DNA from 3 places in the Vreelandella sulfidaeris Esulfide1 genome. Region 1 is predicted to be linked to each of the others. Evidence: predicted binding sites of a transcription regulator. Region 1 holds the regulator's gene; each other region holds the start of a gene.
What was found. The regulator PhoB, encoded in region 1, activates phosphate uptake and scavenging genes when phosphate is short. The targets are predictions, from matches to a motif close to TGTCATANNNNTGTCANA.
Positions count from the first base shown of each region.

Region 1 (6,860 bases):
CTGTCGTCAGTTTCAGACAGCGCACAGGCGATGATGCCTAGAAAGAGGGGAATCACCAGCGCGACATCACCCATTAAGCCGCTAAACAGCAGCGCACCGCTGAAGGCTATAAATACGCGCAGGCTATAGGCGAATTTATCCAGCGTCCAAAGGCGCCGCAGCGGCAAAGAAATAGGCATAGAAGCTCTTATGGGTGATTATTAGACTTTAGTATAAGCAGCTAGTATAGAGGCTAAAAGCCGTGGTTGTCTTCGCGTTACGGCAGAAAGTAGCCAATAAAAGTTAACCGGTGTTGAGGGGGTTGGGATGGAGATTAGGGGTAAACCCCGCCACGTATACGTGGCGGGTGAGAGCTACAAATACTTGAGTAGTTTTTGTAACTTGTTCATATCGGCAGAGTCTCCCACCAAGCGCACGCTGCCGCTCATCATGCCGTCGAGAAAGGCCTGCTGGGTGGGCTTTTTGAGGACTCTCAAGGCAGTATCCTGATCACGGAAACGTAACTCGAGATCTAGGTCCACGGGTAGCCCATTACCGGTGCTGATGCTTTTTGGCGTCATCCGGTAGTAGCGGGCAATGCTTAGGTCTTCCGTGGCAATCCCCCAGTCCAAGCCGCGCATACGTTCTAACTGCTCGCGAAAGCGCGGCTTGCGGCGCAGGGCTCGTTTGAGCATCACGCCCAGCAGCCACAGCGTCAACTTGAGTTTCATTAGGAAACAGCGTCCTTAAGCGCTTTGCCTGGCTTAAAGGCGACGTTTTTGCTGGCCGGAATTTGCAGCGGGGCACCGGTTTGCGGATTTTTACCGGTACGGGCTGCGCGCTCACGTACGGTAAAAGTACCAAAGCCAATTAACGCGACATCTTCGCCTTTAGCAACGCTGTTAGTGATTTCATCCAAAATGACGTTCAGCACTTGGCCTGCTTTATCTTTGGATAGGTCGGCACTTTCAGCGATCGCAGCAGCGAGTTCAGGTTTGCGCATAAGGAATCTCCCTTTATTAATGTTTCGAGCGAAAAGCAAATGTATGTTGTTGGGTGCGTCACTTGATTAGGCTAGCTTATCTAGCCTAATCGCGAACGCGGCGAAAATCAGCCTAGCAGCGTAGGTGCTGCTCTGGAAAGCTCCACTTTCCTTCTCACGCAGCCGCCTGTCAACGCAAAACCAATCAAACGTCCGTCTTTATTTTCAGCCAAGGCACTGATATCGCCGCCTTCGCCTTCAATTCGCCACCGCTCAGGTGTTTCTTTTGGTGGGTAGGCCACCACCGGCAGCAGCGGTGTTTTAACCACTACCGGCCATGCGCCAAAGCTGACAGAAGTTGGTGTGCCCGTTAGGGTTGCTGCCAGCGCTTTAGCACTGGCTTGCAGCGGCTGTACGTACATGGCATTAACGCCGTCTACGCAAGCGACATCGCCCAAGGCGTAGATATCTGGATGCGAAGTACGCAGCTGGCGATCCACCTCTATGCCAGTAGGCGATACGCTTAAACCAGCAGCTTCGGCAAGCGCCGTACGAGGCGCAAGGCCAGTGGCCATCAACACTAAATCAGCGCTGACAGTATCACCATTATCTAAGCGTAATACGATGCCTTCAACACTGTGGGGCGCGATCGAGTTGATCGTGCGGCCTAAGTAGAGATGGATACCTGCCTCGCTGAAGGCTGCGCCTAAGGCATTGCCCAATGGGGCGGGCAGCAAGCGTGGAAGCAGTGTAGTTTCAGGGGCAACGATACTGACCTGATGGCGCCCCGCGTGCAGGTCGTTGGCAAACTCACAGCCGACTAGCCCCGCGCCAATAATTGCCACTCGAACATGGCGGTGGTCTAAAGCTGCATAAAAGCGACGGTAGTCATCTAAATTGTTGATGGCCAAGCAGCGCGAAGACACGCTGGGATCGACTTTGAAAGGCTCTCGCGGTGCAGCGCCAGTGGCTAATACGAGGGTGTCGTAGCTTAGTCTTTCATAACTGGAAGCTTGCTCATCTTCAAGAAGGATTGATCGGTTATCCACATCCAATGTGCTTACTGGGGTGTGGGTAACAATGCGAGCGTTCAGCTCATCGCCAAGTTCTGCGGCGCTGCGCTGTGCTAATTGGTCAGGGGCTAGTCCTTTGGCAACGCCGGTTGAAAGCAGTGGTTTGCTGTAATCATCACCGCTGTCAGCACTAATCATTGTAATGGAGCGCTGATCACCCAAGCGTCGCAGTGCACGTGCAAGGCCTATACCGGCCATTCCAGTACCAATAATGACTAGCTCAGTGTGAAATGTTGAAACTGCCTGCGTATGGGGGGATGCGAGCATGCAAACACCAAAAGAGTTTCTGGAAAAAAAGCCTTTAAAGGCATTATGTTATACTAATTACCCCTATTTTAACTGCCTTGGAGACGCTGATTGGTGATGAATTTTTTAACGTCAGAAAAGGCTGCGCTTATTTTTACTGCTTTGTATACGACGGTTTTTTCGGCCTATTTTATCGTCAATTTGAATATTGAATTTCTGGGTTATATCGGGGTGATTGTACTTGTTTTTGCACTGCTTTACGGAACCCTTTATGAAACTCGAATCCCGGCTTCCGTATTGTGGGGCATCTCTGTCTGCGGGCTGCTTCATATGTTGGGAGGGAGCGTTCCAGTAGACGGTGACATACTTTACACGTGGCGGATGGTTCCCCTTTTTGACGGCGGAGGGGAATTTTATATTTTCAAGTATGATCAATTCGTGCATGTCTACCTTTATGCCGTCGTCGCTTTACTGTTTCTTCATTTGCTGAGAAATTATTTGGGTCAGAAACAGCCCCCGCTACTCATCGGCTTTATCGCGCTTATGGCAGCACAGGGCGTGGGCGCGGTAAATGAAATGATCGAGTTTATTGTCGTGTTGTTAGTCCCGGATAATGGGGTTGGTGGCTACTACAACACGCTGCTTGATATTGTTTTCAACTTTATCGGAGCAACCTTAGCTATCACAGGGTTTTATCTTTTTCATGTCAATGCCGAAAAGTAGCAATTGAATGATGGGTAGCCTTTTCTTGTGGAGTGAGTAGCCTGGCTTCCTGCCTTATCTTATGGACTAACATACTGACATTATTCTATGAATCCAGGCTTTAACATATCACTGCGGCAAGCTCCGCTTTTTCAGCGCTGGCGGCCTGTGGCGGCAGCGCGCCCGGCAATGAGTACCTCCTGGTGGCAGTGGGTTGCTTCGACAGATTCATTAACCGCTCGTTTAATGGCTGCTGGTGGTGAAAAACAGTTTCGAGTGCGGCTGCTGTGCCAGGGTGTAGGCTGGCCACGACAAGATGAGGCACGGGCGTTGGGCATTGCCCCTAAGCGTTATGCATGGCTGCGTGAAGTAGCGTTGTGTTTAGATAACACGCCATGGGTGGTGGCGCGCTCGGTCGCCCCGCTAACGCAGGTAAAAGGCCATCGTTTGGAAGGGTTGGGTGAGCGCTCGCTAGGCAGCTGGTTATTTCGTCAGCCAGGTGTAGTGCGTGGGCCGTTGGAGGTCACGTCTCAACCCCTGCCGTTTGCCAGTGTCAGTGTGAAGGGAATAGAGAATAGCTGTGCTTGGGGCCGGCGCTCGGTTTTTCATCACGGCTGTCAACACGGCGGTCTGTCACTATTGGTTCAAGAGTACTTTTCGTGTGCGATGGCGGATGAACTGGATTTGCCTTCGCGCTAGGCTAACGTCTGCATCTTATTTCTGTGAGGTAAACATGGATCGTTCACTGTTACGGCCAAAGGGGTTTGCTCGCGTGTCAGATTTTTTACAGCTGATGCGCCTGAATCGACCCATTGGTACGTGGCTGTTGATGTGGCCGACGCTTTGGGCGCTGTGGTTTGCCAGCGAGGGAGTACCGGGGCGAAATGTGCTGCTCATTTTTGTGGCCGGCGTCTATGTAATGCGTGCTGCTGGCTGTGTGGTGAACGATTATGCGGATCGCCACTTTGACGGCCATGTGAAACGTACTAAACATCGTCCGCTAGCCACCGGCCGTATCAGTGAAACCGAGGCTCAGTTGCTGTTTATTGTTCTGGTAGCCGCTGCGTTTATCCTGGTGCTGTTGACCAATTGGTTTACGGTACTGCTCTCGTTGGGTGGTGTATTGCTGGCGGTTATTTACCCCTTTATGAAGCGCTATACCCACTTTCCACAGGTGGTATTGGGGGCGGCGTTCTCCTGGGCCATTCCGATGGCCTTTGGTGCAGTGCTGGGCTACGTACCGCTGGAAGCATGGCTGCTGTTCTTTGCCAATGTGCTATGGACTGTCGCGTACGACACGCAATACGCCATGGTCGACCGCGACGATGATTTGAAAATTGGTATCAAGTCGACAGCTGTACTGTTTGGAAATGCGGATTGTTTGATGATCGGTTTACTGCAGGTGGCCACGCTAGGATTGCTGGGCTGGGTAGGCTGGCGGGTCGGATTAGGCGGTTTTTTCTGGTTGGGGCTTACCGCCATGGCAGCCACCTTTCTGCACCAGCAGCGCTTGATTTACCAGCGCGACCGGGATCTCTGCTTCCAGGCGTTTCTTAATAACCACTGGTCGGGCCTGCTGATTTTTGCTGGTATCGCGCTAAGTTGGTGGCCTGCAACTGGGCAATAATCACTATTGTCATCTAACTGTCATCAAGACATGGTGTTATCGTCATTGACATGTCATTGAGCTAGTTTCCTTTAGCTAGCTTTCTCTGAACTGGTTTTTTTGAACACCGTGAGGCTCTGGTATGACCGCCAAGACCGTTCTGATTGTCGATGATGAGGCGTCGATTCGCGAGATGATCGCGGTAGCGCTGGAAATGGCTGACTATCGCGTGCTTGAAGCGGATAATGCCCAGGATGCTCATGCCATGGTCGTTGATCACCAGCCCGATTTGCTGCTGCTTGACTGGATGATGCCTGGAACTAGTGGTATTGAGCTGGCTAGACGCTTAAAGCGTGAAGAAACCACCGCTGAGATCCCCATTATCATGCTCACCGCCAAGGGTGAAGAAGATAATAAAATTCAAGGGCTTGAAGCCGGCGCCGATGATTACATCACCAAACCGTTTTCTCCTCGTGAATTGGTGGCACGGCTAAAAGCAGTGCTCCGCCGCGCGACCCCGCGTGGCGTCGAAGACCCGATTGAGATTAACGGCCTGTTGCTTGATCCAGTGAGCCACCGGGTAAGCGCTCACGGCAAAGCGCTGGAAATGGGTCCCACCGAGTATCGTTTGTTGCAGTTTTTTATGACCCATCAAGAGCGTGCCTACACACGCAGCCAACTGCTTGACCAAGTGTGGGGTGGCAATGTGTATGTTGAAGAGCGTACAGTCGATGTGCATATTCGTCGCTTACGAAAAGCGCTAGGCAATGTGCATCAAAGCCTGATTCAAACGGTTCGGGGCACCGGTTACCGTTTCTCTGCACGGGTATAAGTGTGCGTCTATGGAGTCGTGAACTGTGGCGACTAGTGTGGCTAGCCGCGCTGGGCACTTGCTTAGGATGGTTGCTGGGCGCTGCTGGGTTGGGGCTCGCGGCCGGGCTTGCAGTTTGCCTGTTTTACCACCTGCGGCAGCTGCGCGAACTCTACTTGTGGTTAACCCTTCATCCTCACGACGAACCGCCTGCGGCCCGAGGAATGTGGGGCGAACTGTTTGATCGCTTGTACCGCTACCAAAAGAGTCAGCGTATAACTCAAAGCCGACTGCGGGCCACCTTGGCGCGCATCCAAGAGTCGTCTGAAGCGATGCGCGACAGTGTGGTGATGCTTGATAGACATGGTGACCTGGAATGGTGGAACAGCGCTGCAACAGCCATGCTGGGGCTACAAACCGCCCATGACCGTGGTCAGCACATTACCAATCTCCTGCGCGACCCAAGCTTTATCCGCTATTTTAATGCGCGGGACTATAGCGAGCCGCTAACGCTAACGTCGCCGATTGATGAGCGGCAAATCCTGCAGTATCAAATTACTTTGTATGGTGATGATGAAAGGCTGGTAATGGCACGGGATATTACTCGCTTGCATCGCCTAGAGCAGATGCGGCGTGATTTTGTTGCCAACGTATCCCACGAGCTGCGCACTCCTTTAACGGTCCTTTCCGGCTACCTGGAAACCTACACCGATATTGCCGACCAACTGCCTCCGCGTCTTGGAAAGAGCATTCACCAAATGCAAGAACAGACGCAGCGAATGCAAAATTTGGTGAATGATTTATTGCTTCTATCTCGTCTCGAAATTGACCAGGGGGGTAAAGATCATCATCCACTGTCACTGGGTCCTTTACTACAAAGCATTTGTGATGATGCGCTGGCTCTTTCGCATCAGCGACATACCATTACCGTAGCGCTTGAAAGTGATGCATGCTTACTTGGTAGTGAGCAGGAAATCCGTAGTGCGATCTCAAATTTAGCCTTCAACGCCGTTCGCTATACACCGGTGGGAAGCCATATCACAATACGCTGGAAAAAGAGCACTACCGGCGGTGGTTGCATAGACGTTGAAGACAATGGCGAGGGTATTGACCCCGTCCATATCCCCCGACTAACCGAACGTTTCTACCGTGTTGATAAAGGACGTAGCACCGCGACCGGCGGCACCGGTTTAGGCTTGGCGATCGTGAAGCACGTGTTGTTACGTCATGATGCGCAACTGCACGTTGAATCCCACCCCGGCAAAGGCGCACTTTTTCGCTGCATCTTCCCCTCCTCGCGTCTTATCCAATCCTGAGACGGGTTACATCGCATAATTCTTGTAGATGTGTGCAATGTTGGCATGCAAGATTGGTAATACTTTGCGCATGTGTCATTTCTACACATTTTCTACGTTATATTTTAGTTGTTTCGCTTTAAAAAAATAGCTGAATTTTTTATTA
Region 1 covers NZ_CM133364.1:4,137,570-4,144,429, reverse strand. Annotated here, with positions in the region: gene yccS (YccS family putative transporter) at 1-179, opposite strand, end outside; gene ACW44H_RS19255 (hypothetical protein) at 354-710, opposite strand; gene ACW44H_RS19250 (HU family DNA-binding protein) at 710-982, opposite strand; gene ACW44H_RS19245 (NAD(P)/FAD-dependent oxidoreductase) at 1,090-2,301, opposite strand; gene ACW44H_RS19240 (DUF2238 domain-containing protein) at 2,398-3,003, shown strand; gene ACW44H_RS19235 (chorismate--pyruvate lyase family protein) at 3,172-3,681, shown strand; gene ubiA (4-hydroxybenzoate octaprenyltransferase) at 3,716-4,609, shown strand; gene phoB (phosphate regulon transcriptional regulator PhoB) at 4,731-5,420, shown strand; gene phoR (phosphate regulon sensor histidine kinase PhoR) at 5,423-6,715, shown strand.

Region 2 (6,860 bases), 350 kb from region 1:
TCCGGCACAGTGATCGCAGGAGTAGGCGATTCGGTAATTAACACCGGCATTATCCAGGGAGTTGAGTGCGATTCTTCGCCATGCACACCCTTGCTGCGCCAGGGTCACCGGTAATGGGTTGCGCTGAGCCGCAACGCCATCCTCCCGACCTACCCATACCAGCGGTTCACTATGAACCACTTCACCACGTGCCGCCTGTCCAGGTTCTCCAGACATCACCAGCGCCAGATCAAGCTCCCCCTCATCCAACCTAGCGAGCAAATCTATACTGCGCCCAACCACCACATCGACCTGCACCGCCGGGTGCGAGCGGGCAAATTGGGTTAACACAGTGGGCAAAATACGCCCTACCACATCGTCAGTTATACCCAGCCCCACACGCCCTTCTAAGGTAGGGGCTAAAAATTGAGTAACGGCTTCGGCATTAAGCTTCAATAGTCGGCGGCCATAGCCCAGTAGCATTTCACCTTCGGCAGTCAGCCGCACATAGCGCGCCTCACGAACAAATAGCGTTTGTCCGAGCGTCTCTTCCAGGCGTTTGATCTGCATGCTCAGCGCGGAAGGAGTACGAAACAGCTGCTGGGCAGCACGAGTGAAGCTGCCACTTTCCGCGATCATCACAAAGGTGCGCAGCACCTCGCTATCCAGCAGCGGTAAGGCAGCTCGGCTGGGAGTTATCGTCGATAGTTGATTCATCACGCCTGCCTTTCAGAAAAACTTAACACACAGTGTAGATCTTTTCGTTTGATTGAACCAAGGCAAAGTACCAAGCTGATAACCAGAGGTCGCGACCCTCCGCTTATGAATCACTGTTCACCGCTGCCCAGTTGGCGCCCTGGCGCCATTGACTGTGCAGCGGTTGTGAAAAGGAGGTGCGCAATGAAGTGTGAAGATCCTACCCAACATGCCCATAAAGCCTGGGAAAAAGCTAGTCGGCTAGCGCCGCCGCCCAAGCCGCCACAACTTCAGTTTTACGTGCCAGCCATGCCGTCGATGCGGCTAATTCGCGCGTTTGATATGGGCTTGTGGCACTGTCGGCGGCGGTGGCTTTTCCGCCGCCATATAGTGCCGCTGCTGGCCTACGATGACCATGTACTCCGAGATATTGGTTATCGCCGTGAAGATATCCTTTGGGCCAATCAGCTTCCATTGAAGGAGGATGCTATCCAAGCGTTAAAAATCCTGGGGCAGAATCCATTATAAAACTTAACTTATATATATTTATTAACCTCACATTCGTTGCTAGCTTTAAATGATCGCATGGAGTTGCGACTGCTAATTTTCTACCAACCAGCATGGAGCAAAACATGGTTATTAAAAACGCTAACGAGCTTTTCGTTCGCTTGCTTTCTGAAACGAATAGTGCAGAAAAGCAAATTACCCGCGCGCTCCCCAAGATGGCACGAGCGGCGGATGACCCCAAACTGGTCGACGCTTTTAAACATCACCTTGATGAAACCCAAGGCCAGGTAGAAAGGCTTGAAAAAGTCGCTGATAGCGTGCCTGATATCCGCATCAAACGACTGAAATGTTATGCCATGGAGAGCTTGATCGAGGAAGGCCAGGAACTGATTGAAGCGACCGAAAAAGGCGCTGTACGTGATGCAGGTTTGATTGGTGCTGCACAAAAAGTGGAGCATTATGAAATCGCCACTTACGGCACGCTGTGTTCTTTAGCGGAACAATTAGGTTACACCGAAGCTAAAAACATCCTGGCCGAGACTCTTAAGGAAGAGAAGTCTACGGATGACAAGCTAACCACGTTAGCCAAAGAAAACGTTAACAAGAAAGCTGGTTAACGTACCTGAATTTTCCCTGTATTTAGGGTGGGCTTAATCAAATTAGCCCACCCTTCTTACTGGCATTACTGCCTAGCTTATTAGCTAAACACAAACCGCTATAACCCCCTCAACTATACCCCCACTGGCCCACCATCGCGTTTTTGTATCACAACAGTAGCCGCCCGAGGCCGTACCTGACCGCTAGCCGCGACAGTAGCGTCTTGAGCCAGCGCATCGCCATCGGCTGGCCAGTTACCTGGATGCTGAATATTAATGAACAGCGCGGTTTTATCCGGCGTAGCAAAAATACCGGTGACTTCGCAGCCGTTCGGCCCTACCGCAAAGCGTTTTAGCTGCTGCTGATTGCTACTGTTAACCACCGGCCCGGCGCCTTTAATATCATCCAGCCCGTTGGGCACGACCGCGAGCAGTTGGTCGTTGGTGTACTCCGTGATGCCATCATAGCCGTTATCGGTCTGGATCCAGAGAATGCCCTGCCCGTCGCTGCGCTCGTCGAACCAAAGCCCATCAGGGCTTGCAAACTGGTTCATTTCAGTCAGGCCTGAGTGGTTATCTGCATCATCAGTAGCCGCACCAAACACGAACACTTCCCAGGTAAAGGCGTTCGGCAGACGACTTTCACGCCAGCGGATGATGTGTCCGGCCTCGTTATTGGCACGCGGATTCGCCGCGTTGGTCGGTGCTAGATCGTAACCGACACCCCTTTGCTCCAACCGCTCGCCGTCGTTGGTGAAAGTAGGAGAGGTATCCTCTGCAGTACGTTGGCTATTATTGGTTAGGGTGAGATAGACATCGCCCGACGCGGGATCAACCGACGCCCATTCCGGACGATCCATCGGCGTTGCACCCAACAAATCCGCTGCATCGCAGGTGTTGATAATGAGACCTGCCACATCGTCGTCGGCTAGCCCTAATGCCGCCGCCAGCGTACGGCCATCGCGTGTTTGAGCACTGGGCGTTAGCGGCAGCCACTCACCGCTGCCATCTGCATGGAAACGGGCCACATAGAGGGTGCCGTTATCCAAATATTTGTTGCCAATGGCAAGACGATCGTACTCTGCACCTGGGCGGTTGGCATCGGCGGGATCCCAGGCAGCATCAGAAACATATTTATATACGTACTCGTTGCGGGCATCGTGCCCCGAGTAGTAAACCACCGGCTGCCCTGCTTCCAGTTTGCCTAACCAGCACCCTTCATGGCGAAAACGCCCTAATGCCGTCCGCTTAACCGCCCCGGCGTCAGTGTAAGGATCGACTTCTACCTGATAACCGAACGTACGTGCTTCGTTACGGTAGTCATTCTCGGCGCGCTCGCCACGTGGAGTAATATCAAAGCGGGCAAATTCCTCATTTTCCTCCGAGATGTCGCCTGCTGAGGTATCCCAGCCATAGCGGCTCTTGTCCGTAGGAATACCGATACGGGCGTCGTCTTGGAAACGCTCGCCACGATTGACGAAAATATCGGGCCAATTCTCTTCACAGGCAATGTAAGTGCCCCAGGGCGTGACCCCGTTGCCGCAGTTATTATTCGTGCCGCGGGTTTGCATGCCCGTCGGAGAGAACTGCGTTTTTACATAGCTGCTACCCGCGACAGGACCGGAAAGATCCATCACCGTCGCACTCGTGAAGCGGCGGTTATAGCGCGATCCCGGCACATGCGTCCAGCGGCCGTCAGCATCTTTCTCTACCTCTACCAGAGTGACACCGTGGGCGTTGATCTCGGTGCGTGACTCATCTGCTGGCCGCTTGCCCTCTTCGGTATTGGTGGGGCCGCCTTGGGGCGCCCATAGCGCAGCTTGATCGATATATTCATTGTTCAGTGCCAGCACGAAACGACGCGAGGCGTTATCGGCGTCCAGAGCAAAACCAGCCATGCCGTCATGATGCATGCCCACGCTTGCCGCCTGACGCTCAGGGGTCATAGCCTGATCAGCCTGCCACGTGTCGCCCACACTTAACGGCGTGCCCCAAGGTACTAACACCTGAGCCACATAGCCTTCCGGTACCACGATCGCATCAGTAAGTGAGCCGCGCACTGCTTCGAAAGCGAGTGACAGGGGTGTTTTCTGCGTGCCACTTGCAGCAAATGCTTGGGCAGCGCCACCAAAGCTGAGCATCGAAGCAGCCGCTACTCCCAAGCCACCGCGCATCACATCACGTCGGGATACATGACGTGCCAACACCTCGGCGAAAGGTTGATTGCTGCTGTGATTAAACAGGCGATGATCTTCTATCTCTTTACTCATTTTGGTCTCCCCCAGATGTTTGTAGGTCACAATTGAACATGAGAAGACACTAAAGAGGCTAAGTGACAGCATGATGACGGGGGAGACTGCAAAGAGATGAATGCCGTTTGTAGTGTTGGACGCTTTTACTATCCAGGCCCTATTGAGGGACGCTCAGAACTCTGCTAAATTAACGCTAATAGTTATCATTAACATAGGAGTTATTCTCTCATGCAGCTACCCGAGAAGGGCACTGGTCAGGGAGATACGTCATCCTCAATGCCCCGCGAGGTGGAGAGTAGAGAATTACTTGGCAGTTCCGGCCAATTGATTATTCACCATGAACAGCGCCGCTACGTTTTACGCCGCACCAAAAGCGGCAAGTTAATACTTAACGCCTGATATAAAAGTTAGTCACTCATCATAGCCAGCCACCTGCAGCCTTACTGCAACCAGCCAGCGATGTCTTCCACCTCTCTTTGTTGGAACTCTCTGGCACATGAAACACACACGCACCTTTAGTGGCCTCTTGTTAACGCTACTCCCCCTGCTAACCGCCCAAGCAGATGATGCCGAACTTAACCCGGTGACGGTCACCGGCACCCGAGCGCCTACCGACCTTTCCCGGGCACCGCTGATTATCGATATTATTGATCGCGATGACGCCGTGCTGGCCACCGCTAGCCGAGTCGAAGATGTGCTTAGCCGCCAACCAGGCCTGCACGTCGCAGGACAAGGCCGCCGCAATGGCCAAACACTCAGCATGCGCGGTTTTGGCAGCAAAGGGGTGCTGGTGCGCTTGGATGGCGTTCGTCAGGATATTTCCACCGGCCACATCGGTAACTTCTTCCTCGACCCTGGCTTGATTCAAGAAGTGCAGATAGCGCGCGGTGCGCTCTCAAGCCTATATGGCAGCAATGCCATGGGCGGGGTCGTCAGCTTTACCAGCGTGGATGCCGATGACCTGCTTACCCCTGGCGAAGATAGCGGCGTGCGCCTTTCCGTCGGCGGTGCAACTGCCAGCGATGAGCTGCGGGGAAGCCTTACCGCCTTTGGCCGCCACGATACCAGCAACGGCGAAGTAGACGGCCTGTTTTCAGTCGGCCGCAGTGAATCTGGCGACATCCGCCGCGCCGGTGGCGATGAAGCAGAAGAGGATGCCACGCTCAATAGCCTGCTGCTAAAAGGTGGTTGGGAGCCAAGCGACGAGCAACGGGTATTTATGAGCTGGCAGCACTATGACGAAGACGCCACCCAGCCCGCCAACCCACAGCAGCTTTCAACCGATGCCAGCAATCCGCTGCGCGACCGCGATGTTCAGAGCAACAACGTTCAGCTCGGCCACCGCTGGCAGCCCAGTGGGACAACCGAAGTCACTTCACGGCTTACCTTTAGTCAGCAGGATATTGATGAGGCTCAGGCCAACCGCACGCTAGAGCGGGTCGGGCTACAAAGTGACGGCTACCACACCATGAATCACGGCTGGCTTACGCAAACGCTGGTATTTGGTGCCGAACTGGAGCAGGCCCGCCAACGACCGGAGGGTGACGCCAATGGCTTCCCCAACGCCGATATCGATACCCAGGCCGCCTATCTCGACACCACGCTTACCGCTGGTCGCTATCTGGCCGATGGCGGTGTAGGGCAGTTTGACGTTTGCCTGGGTGCCCGCTATGACCGTTACGATGCCAGCGGACAAAACGATGCCGATAGCGTCCACGATCAAGTGTCTCCGCGTTTTCGTCTCGCTTGGCGGCCCGATGACGCTTTGATGCTATTCTCCGGCTACGCCGAAGCCCTCCGCGCCCCCAGCCTGTCCGAGCTTTATGCGAACGAGCGCCACTTCGCTGGCTTCTGCGCCGGGCCCTTCTTCTGTACACCAGATAACTATTGGATTCCCAACCCCAGCCTATCGCCTGAATCCAGCCACACCTGGGAAAGCGGCGCCGTTTGGCATCAGGGCGATTGGCAACTGCGCGCCAGCTACTTCGATACCCGCGCGGACGACTTTATTGATACCCAGGTCGACATTATGGCGGGCACCACCCAAGCGGTGAATGTGCAGCGTGCTCAGCTTTGGGGCTATGACGCCCGGGTTACCTGGCAGCCTACCCCCTTCCCATTCCTAACAAGCTTTGCAGGCCTCTCGGAAGTTTCCGGTAAAGATCGCGACTCTGGCGAACCGCTGGGCAGCCAGACACCCCTGGAAGCGACCCTAGGCAGTGAATTAACGCTCAATAACGGCAGTGTCCGCCTGGGCTGGCAAGCACGCTTTGCTAAATCCTTCGATAAACAGGGCGACGACGAACGCCTGCCCGGCTATGGCCTGCACGACGTTCATCTTGCCTGGCAACTCACTCCGGCCGTGGATACCTCGCTGCGCCTAGCCAATCTTGGCGACAAGGTTTGGTACCGCCCTGACGGCAGCCTGGGCGACGGGCGCAGCCTGTTCGCCACTCTTAACTGGCAGTGGTAAACCCATCCAGTCAACCCGATAGAGGTGCGTCATGATTTCATCCCAACAGATCGCCATTATCGAAGCTTTTGATGCGGCGCGCACCGCTCAGCCGCGCCTCCCCGCGATTGAGATTGCAGAGCGATTATCTATCAGCGAGGGCGAGCTTCAGGCCGCCCGTTTAGGCCGTGATGTATGGACGCTGCCACTCTCGCCTAGCGATATCGCCGCTTACCTGCCGCAGTTGGGGCGGGTTAAAGCCCTAACCCGCTCACGACTGGCCGTGCTAGAACAAACCGGCGATTACCCTGAGCTCCGCGACGGGCCACAAACAGGTTTATTACTCGATCCCGGTGGTCTGGACCTACGGCTACTCTA
Region 2 covers NZ_CM133364.1:3,786,614-3,793,473, forward strand. Annotated here, with positions in the region: gene ACW44H_RS17620 (LysR family transcriptional regulator) at 1-696, opposite strand, end outside; gene ACW44H_RS17625 (DUF1127 domain-containing protein) at 880-1,203, shown strand; gene ACW44H_RS17630 (YciE/YciF ferroxidase family protein) at 1,308-1,799, shown strand; gene ACW44H_RS17635 (PhoX family protein) at 1,913-4,048, opposite strand; gene hemP (hemin uptake protein HemP) at 4,259-4,429, shown strand; gene ACW44H_RS17645 (TonB-dependent receptor domain-containing protein) at 4,527-6,503, shown strand; gene ACW44H_RS17650 (ChuX/HutX family heme-like substrate-binding protein) at 6,535-6,860, shown strand, end outside.
Region 2: the regulator PhoB is predicted to act here: its motif matches at 4,110-4,127, upstream of ACW44H_RS17635 (PhoX family protein).

Region 3 (6,860 bases), 780 kb from region 1:
CTGGACCCCGTTAATTCCGGCCAGTTTTGATGACGAGAAGGTGGCGTCATTCGGCGGTCAGGTACCTATGAACCGTGCTGGCCAGCCCAGTGAAATGGGCCCCGCCTATGTTTATTTAGCCAGCGAAGAGTCGTCCTATATGTCCGGTCAAACCATGCACTTAAATGGCGGTGTTATTTTAAACACTTAATAAGCATCTAACGTGACTAGCTAAACACGTGACTAGCAAAACAAAAAGGGCGGTTTCGCCGCCCCTTTTATGGGTGTCTTACTTCACTCTTTACCGCCCACTATCATTTCTTTATATTAATCGACTTCTCACTTTCTACTTACCCCCTTATATGCACGCTTGAACGCTCACGCTTTAATTCCCACGCTTTAATTCCCACGTTTCAATACTATCCCCGTTCTACCCCGCCAGGATTTTTACTAATACCTTCGATTTGCGGGCGTGATTGTAAGTCTCGCGCTTAAGTGGCGGTAAGTCTTCTAAGCTGGCCGTATGAAAGCCATGCTCCACAAACCAATGCGCCGTGTGAGTGGTGAGCACGAACATGACATTTAAACCGCGCTGCCGGGCACGACGCTCCATGGCTTCCACTAGGCGCTCGCCCCGCTCGCCGCCGCGGTAGCTGTCGTGTACCGCTACGCAGGCGAGTTCAGCAATGCTGGTATCCGGGAATACATGCAGCGCGGCGCATCCGATCACCATGCCGTCGCGCTCGATCACCATGTAGTCGTCAATCTCGTGCTCCAACCGCTCACGAGAACGGGCGACCAGCATGCCCCGCCGCTCTAGGGGCTCGAGGAGTTCTAATAAACCCGCCACATCGTTGAGCGTAGCCGGACGCAGCTGTTCGTAACGGTGCTGGGTAATCATGGTGCCCACGCCGTCACGGGTGAATAGCTCACCCAACAAGGCATCGTGGTTGCGCCAGGAGAGCAAATGCGTGCGAGCTACACCTTCCCGTGCGGCGGTGCAGGCGGCCTGTAAATGGCGGGCTAGCTCGCTACCCGGTACGGCGTTCGTTAATCGTGGCTCGGCCTCCGCTGGCGAGAGCTGGCGAAGCAGCGCGCCGTGATCATCTTCTAGCCCTTCTGACTCGCCCAGCAAAATCAGCTTATCGGCCTTTAACGCTATAGCGGCGTGATGGGCTACTTCAGAAGCATCCAGATCAAACACCTCACCGGTGCTTGAGAAACCCAGCGGCGGCAATAGCACTAGCGAACCTTTTTCCAGCAGACCTTGAATGGCGCTGGCGCGCACGCGGCGCACTTCACCGCTGTGGTCGAAATCGACTCCTTCGCGTACGCCCAGCGGCTTGGCGGTCACCAGGTTGCCAGAGATGACACTCAGCTCTACGCCATGTAGCGGCGTGCTGGGCAGGCCCAGCGACAGCCGCGCTTCCAGCCATAGCCGCTGATGGGCAGCGACCTGCTCTACGTGCGCCATCACAGCGCGGTCTGCCACCCAGCGGCCATCAACGCGCGTTGGCTCTACGCCGGCGGCGCTTAACGCTTCGTGTACCTGGGGGCGAATACCAAATACCACCACCAAGCGCACGCCCAGGGTATGCAGCAGGGCTAAATCTTGAATCAGTTGCTCCCCTCGGCCAGACGCCATGGCTTCGCCTTCAATTAAGATGACAAAGGTTCGTCCCCGGTGAGCATTGATGTAAGGGGAAGCGTTACGAAACCAATCAACAAAAGGGAAGCGCGTATCCAAGGGCCGCTCTCCGGCAGCAGGTGAAAGAAACATGCGACGTTTATTACGTCCAATGGGTTACTTTACCAGAGCACAAAAAACAGCGGCACCTTCTAATGCAAATCTGCTCGATCTAATGCAGATAAACATGAAGATGCCGCTGTGATGTTACCGCTCAGTTGCTTCTAAACGCGTTCGAGCCTGCGTTTAATCGAACATGTTTAGCCGAACATGCCTTTGAACATAAAGAAGAACAGAATGGCGAGACCTGCGCCGGCTGGCAATGTGATCAGCCATGACATCGCAATCGTGCCAATAACGCGCAAGTTGAGGGCCGCCATACCGCGTGCCAGACCGACACCTAAAATTGCACCTACCAGCGTATGGGTCGTTGAAATCGGCAGGCCAGTGCCTGACGCCAGTACCACCGTCGTGGCCGCCGCCAGCGTGGCGGCAAAGCCGCGACTGGGGGTAAGTTCGGTAATGCCGGTACCCACGGTCGCAATCACTTTATGGCCGTAGGTGACCAAGCCCACCACAATGCCACCGCCGCCGAGTACCAATACCCACCATGGCACCAGCGCGGAGCCACCGATTTCACCGCCGGTTTGCACCACGCTAATCACTGCGGCCAGCGGGCCAACCGCATTCGCCACATCGTTAGAACCATGGGCAAAGGCCATGGCACAGGCAGTGAAGATCATCAGCACGCCAAATACACGTTCAACGTTGGCGTAGCCAAAGTGGTCCTTCGCATTGTGCTCGAACTTGATACGACGCTGCATCAGCCAGCCAATTCCCATAATCACGCCGCCCAGTAGAATCGATAGCAGCAGGCTTTGATTAAAGGTCAACTCAAGACCAACATGGGATAACCCCTTGGTCAGCGTCACCATCGAAACGATAAAGCCGACGAGAAACACATAGCCAGGTACATAGCGTTTCGCAGCAGCAAACGGGTTGTCATCTTCAAAGATTAGATAGTGCACCGATTTAAACAACACAAAGCCGATCGTACCCGCCAGCAAAGGGGACACTACCCAGCTCGCGGCAATCGTGCCCACTGCCCCCCAATCCACCATGGCGGGGCCAAGCCCTGCGACCGCAAAGCCAACAATCGCGCCGACGATCGAATGGGTGGTAGAAACTGGCCACCCCCTCATAGACGCTACCAGCAGCCATGTACCCGCGGCTAGCAACGCTGCCAGCATGCCATATACCAACAGCTGCGGGTCATCCTGCAATAGCTCAGGGTCGATAATGCCTTTGCGGATCGTATTGGTTACCTCACCGCCGGCTAACCAAGCACCCAGGAATTCAAAAACAACAGCAATTAAGATCGCTTGTTTGATGGTGATCGCTTTCGACCCCACCGAGGTTCCCATTGCATTGGCGACATCATTTGCACCAACGCCCCAGGCCATAAAGAAGCCAAACAAACAGGCCAAAATAATGAAGATTTCACCGTGCTGGGCAATAATCAGCATGAAAGGTCCCCTTAGCGGGCAGTCAGTATCTGCAGACGGCTACCCACACGCTCAGCGCGATCAGATAGTTCGCCAACCCATTCAATGATCTTGTAGAGAAAGATCACATCCACTGGCGGTAGCTGGCTCTCAAGCGAGAACAGTTGGCGACGGATCGTCACCTGTTGATCGTCGGCTTGATGTTCGAGGGTGTGCAGCTCGCGGATCATTTTCTGCATCACATCGGAGACGTTTTTGCCAAAGCCGGATTCAAGCAGGTCCTTGAGCTCTTCCAATGCCTGACGGGCTTGGGCGACACAAGCAATACTGGTACGAATGTAGTCACGCATCGGGTCGGCCAATTCATCCGGCACGCGCATTTTACGCCCCAGCATAATGCCGGTAATGTCGCGCACCTTGTTGGCGATTTTGTCTTGCACGCTGATCAAATCGAGCAAATCAGAGCGCGACACCGGTAAAAACATGGTGTTGGGCAGGTTCAACCGCAGCTCTGTTTTCAGCGTATCGGCGTCGTGCTCTAAGCGGGTGACGTTTTCGCGCAATTCAGCTGCTTTGTCCCAATCATCAACCAGCGTTGCTTCAAAAAACGGCAACAGTTGATCGGCACATTCATTAGCCTTGACGATATGGGCCAACAGCGGCTGGAATGGCGAGCGGCCAAACATCGAAGAAAAAGGATTGGAGGTAACCATAATGCCTTTTAGCCTATTTTCGGGGAGCCTGGAAATGGCGGCGCCAGTATAAAGAGTGCATCCGCCGGCGTCATGAAAAGTTCACAAAAGTAACCAAATATTCATTTAAATGTCACGATAACGAGGTAGCGAGCATCATGAAAAACTCTAGCCCAATGGAAGTAGAACTTAAACTCGCCCTCGCCCCGGAAGGCCCAGCTGCGCTGGTCAAGCACCCGTTCCTCGCGTCAGAACCCGCACTTCAACAAACCTTGGTCAATACCTACTTTGATACGCCTGAAGGCGATTTGACCAACGCGCGAATTGCGTTACGCCTGCGTCAGGTAGATGGTCAAGTACTGCAAACGGTGAAAACCGCTGGTCAGGGCGGCGGCGGGCTCTCTCAACGAGAAGAGTGGGAGTGGCAAGTTTCTGGCTCACAGCTGGATCTGGCCGGGCTGGCCGCACTGCCCCCCTTTCAAGGCGCCCTTGGCGGTGTACTGGACTCGCTAGCCCCTCAACTGCGTACCGATTTCTCACGACGCAGTTGGCAGCTAACCGATTGTTTAGTAACCCCAGGTTCCGCAGGCCAGGGTAATCATATTGAACTGGTGCTGGATGAGGGCGCTATTATCAGCGGTGACTACCGCACGTCAATTCGCGAGATGGAACTCGAATTAAAGAGCGGCGAGCCGGAAGCGCTATGGACGCTGGCCCTGAAGCTAGCGGAGCAGGTGCCGCTACGCCCTTCTGATAGCAGCAAAGCATCCCGAGGCAATGCGCTCAGCAATCAACACTGGCCGCTGCCGGAAGCACACTCCCCAGCGGAATGGCTGCACCGTGCCACGCTGGCCCTGGATGCCTATCACGACAGCCAACAAGCGGCCTTTCTTACCCATGCCCAAGAGGCACTAGCGCGGCTAGCCGAGCATCCAGCGCTAGATATAACGGCGCGCGCTCATGCCCAAGCGCTGACCAGTGGCCTAAATGGGGCTGGCCAGCCCAGCACAGTATATGGAAAAGCTGCGTTGGCACTCGCCCATCGCTTGGCGTACCAAACCACGCTACGCTAACAGTTTAAGTTTAGTGTTCTTTTCAAGACTATTCTTTCAGGACCGTATTAAGGCTCACTTCGGGATGATGCAATGAATTTACACTTAACCCCTGGCAAAGAAGACCTACGCGTCCGACTGTTTCATATTATTTTTGAATCAGACACGCCGGGCGCAAAAGCGTTTGATATCGCCTTGATTGTGGCGATTTTGATGAGCGTCGCCGTCATCATGCTGAGCAGTATCGAAATATACGCTGAACGCTACGGGCATATATTTTTCTATCTCGAGTGGGCTTTTACGCTGCTGTTTACCATCGAACTAGCCTTGCGAATCTACTGCTTGGAACGACCTACGCTCTATTTAAAGAGCTTTTACGGCATTGTCGACTTAATTGCCATTTTGCCCATCTGGCTGGTATTACTCGTGCCGGGCGCTCATGGGTTAGTGATTGTTCGCTTGCTGCGGGTACTACGCATTTTTCGTATTCTGCGCTTGATGGAGTTTGTTGGCGAAGCTCGATTGTTGATGGACGCGCTCAAACGCAGTTTGCGCCAGATTCTGCTGTTTTTTAGCGCCATTTTAATGGTAATAACGTTGTTCGCAGCGTTGATGTATACCATTGAATCCCCCGAGGCGGGCTTCACCAGCATCCCCATGTCGATGTACTGGGCCATCGTGAGCATGACCACCGTTGGCTACGGTGACATCGTGCCCGCCACATCGCTGGGCAAATCGATTACCGTGGTATTGATGCTGCTCGGCTACTCGATTATTGCCGTGCCTACCGGGGTATTCTCAGCGCAGGTGATCCGCTCGATTCGTGAGGAGCGTTATTCAGAAGAAGCCTGTCCCGGTTGCGGGTACGACCGTCATGAAAAGCGTGCCCGTTACTGTCTGCGCTGCGGCACCTGGCTAGACGAAGATAGCGAAGATCCGCGCAAAGCCAACAACGAGCCGGCTTCTGAATAGATTAAACTTGGAAGGGAGTAATATCCCCACGCCCTTCGCGGATAATTTTAGGCGGCAGTTCCCGCAAGTCGATGACACTGGTCGGGTCTAAATGACAAGCGCCACCGTCAATAATGGCATCTAGGTGGGCGCCAAAACGTTCACGGATCTCTTCCGGGTCGTTCATGGGCAGATCATCACCCACGGGGATTAGCGTCACGCTCATCAGGGGCTCGCCTAACGCCGCCAATAGCGCATGCGTAATACGGTGATCGGGCACGCGCACGCCAATGGAGCGACGCTTGGGGTGCAACAATAGCCGCGGCACCTCAGACGTGGCGTCCAGAATATAGGTATAGGGCCCTGGGGTGTGCGCTTTCAACAACCGGAAAACATCGTTATCCACCTTGGCGTAGGTGCCGATTTCCGAGAGGTCGGAACATACCAGGGTAAAATTATGCTTGTCGTCCAATGAGCGTAGCCATTTAATCTTCTCAATGGCTTTCTTCTCGCCTAAATGACACCCCAGGGCATACCCTGAGTCGGTGGGATATGCCACTACACCGCCTTTACGGATAATCATAATGGCCTGATCGATCAGACGCTTTTGCGGGTTTTCCGGGTGAATCTGGAAATACTGGCTCATAAAACTGCTCCTTTCATAGCACGCTGTCTTAGCTGTCCCTACAGCATAGCTGACCTCAGCTGGGGATAACTTAAGCGGGTGATAACTTAAGCGGGTATTAACTTAGCCGACCGCTAACAGGCCGGGCGCTGCTTCGCGCAGATGCACTAGCCGCGGATGCTGCCATATGGGTGGCGCCGCCGTACGGGGTATCAAGCTCATGCTGCCAGGCGCCGCATGACTGCCAGGGAAGTGAAAGTCACTGCCCATGGACGCATACAAATCGCGCTCTACTAGCTGTCGCGCCAAATCACGCGTGCTATCCGGGTTCTGCTGGCCGCTGACCAGCTCAACCGCTTGCCCACCCGC
Region 3 covers NZ_CM133364.1:700,726-707,585, reverse strand. Annotated here, with positions in the region: gene ACW44H_RS03330 (SDR family oxidoreductase) at 1-190, shown strand, start outside; gene argA (amino-acid N-acetyltransferase) at 410-1,726, opposite strand; gene ACW44H_RS03320 (inorganic phosphate transporter) at 1,927-3,192, opposite strand; gene ACW44H_RS03315 (TIGR00153 family protein) at 3,204-3,884, opposite strand; gene ACW44H_RS03310 (CYTH domain-containing protein) at 4,022-4,936, shown strand; gene ACW44H_RS03305 (ion transporter) at 5,009-5,887, shown strand; gene ACW44H_RS03300 (L-threonylcarbamoyladenylate synthase) at 5,889-6,512, opposite strand; gene ACW44H_RS03295 (PHP domain-containing protein) at 6,615-6,860, opposite strand, start outside.
Region 3: the regulator PhoB is predicted to act here: its motif matches at 3,984-4,001, upstream of ACW44H_RS03310 (CYTH domain-containing protein).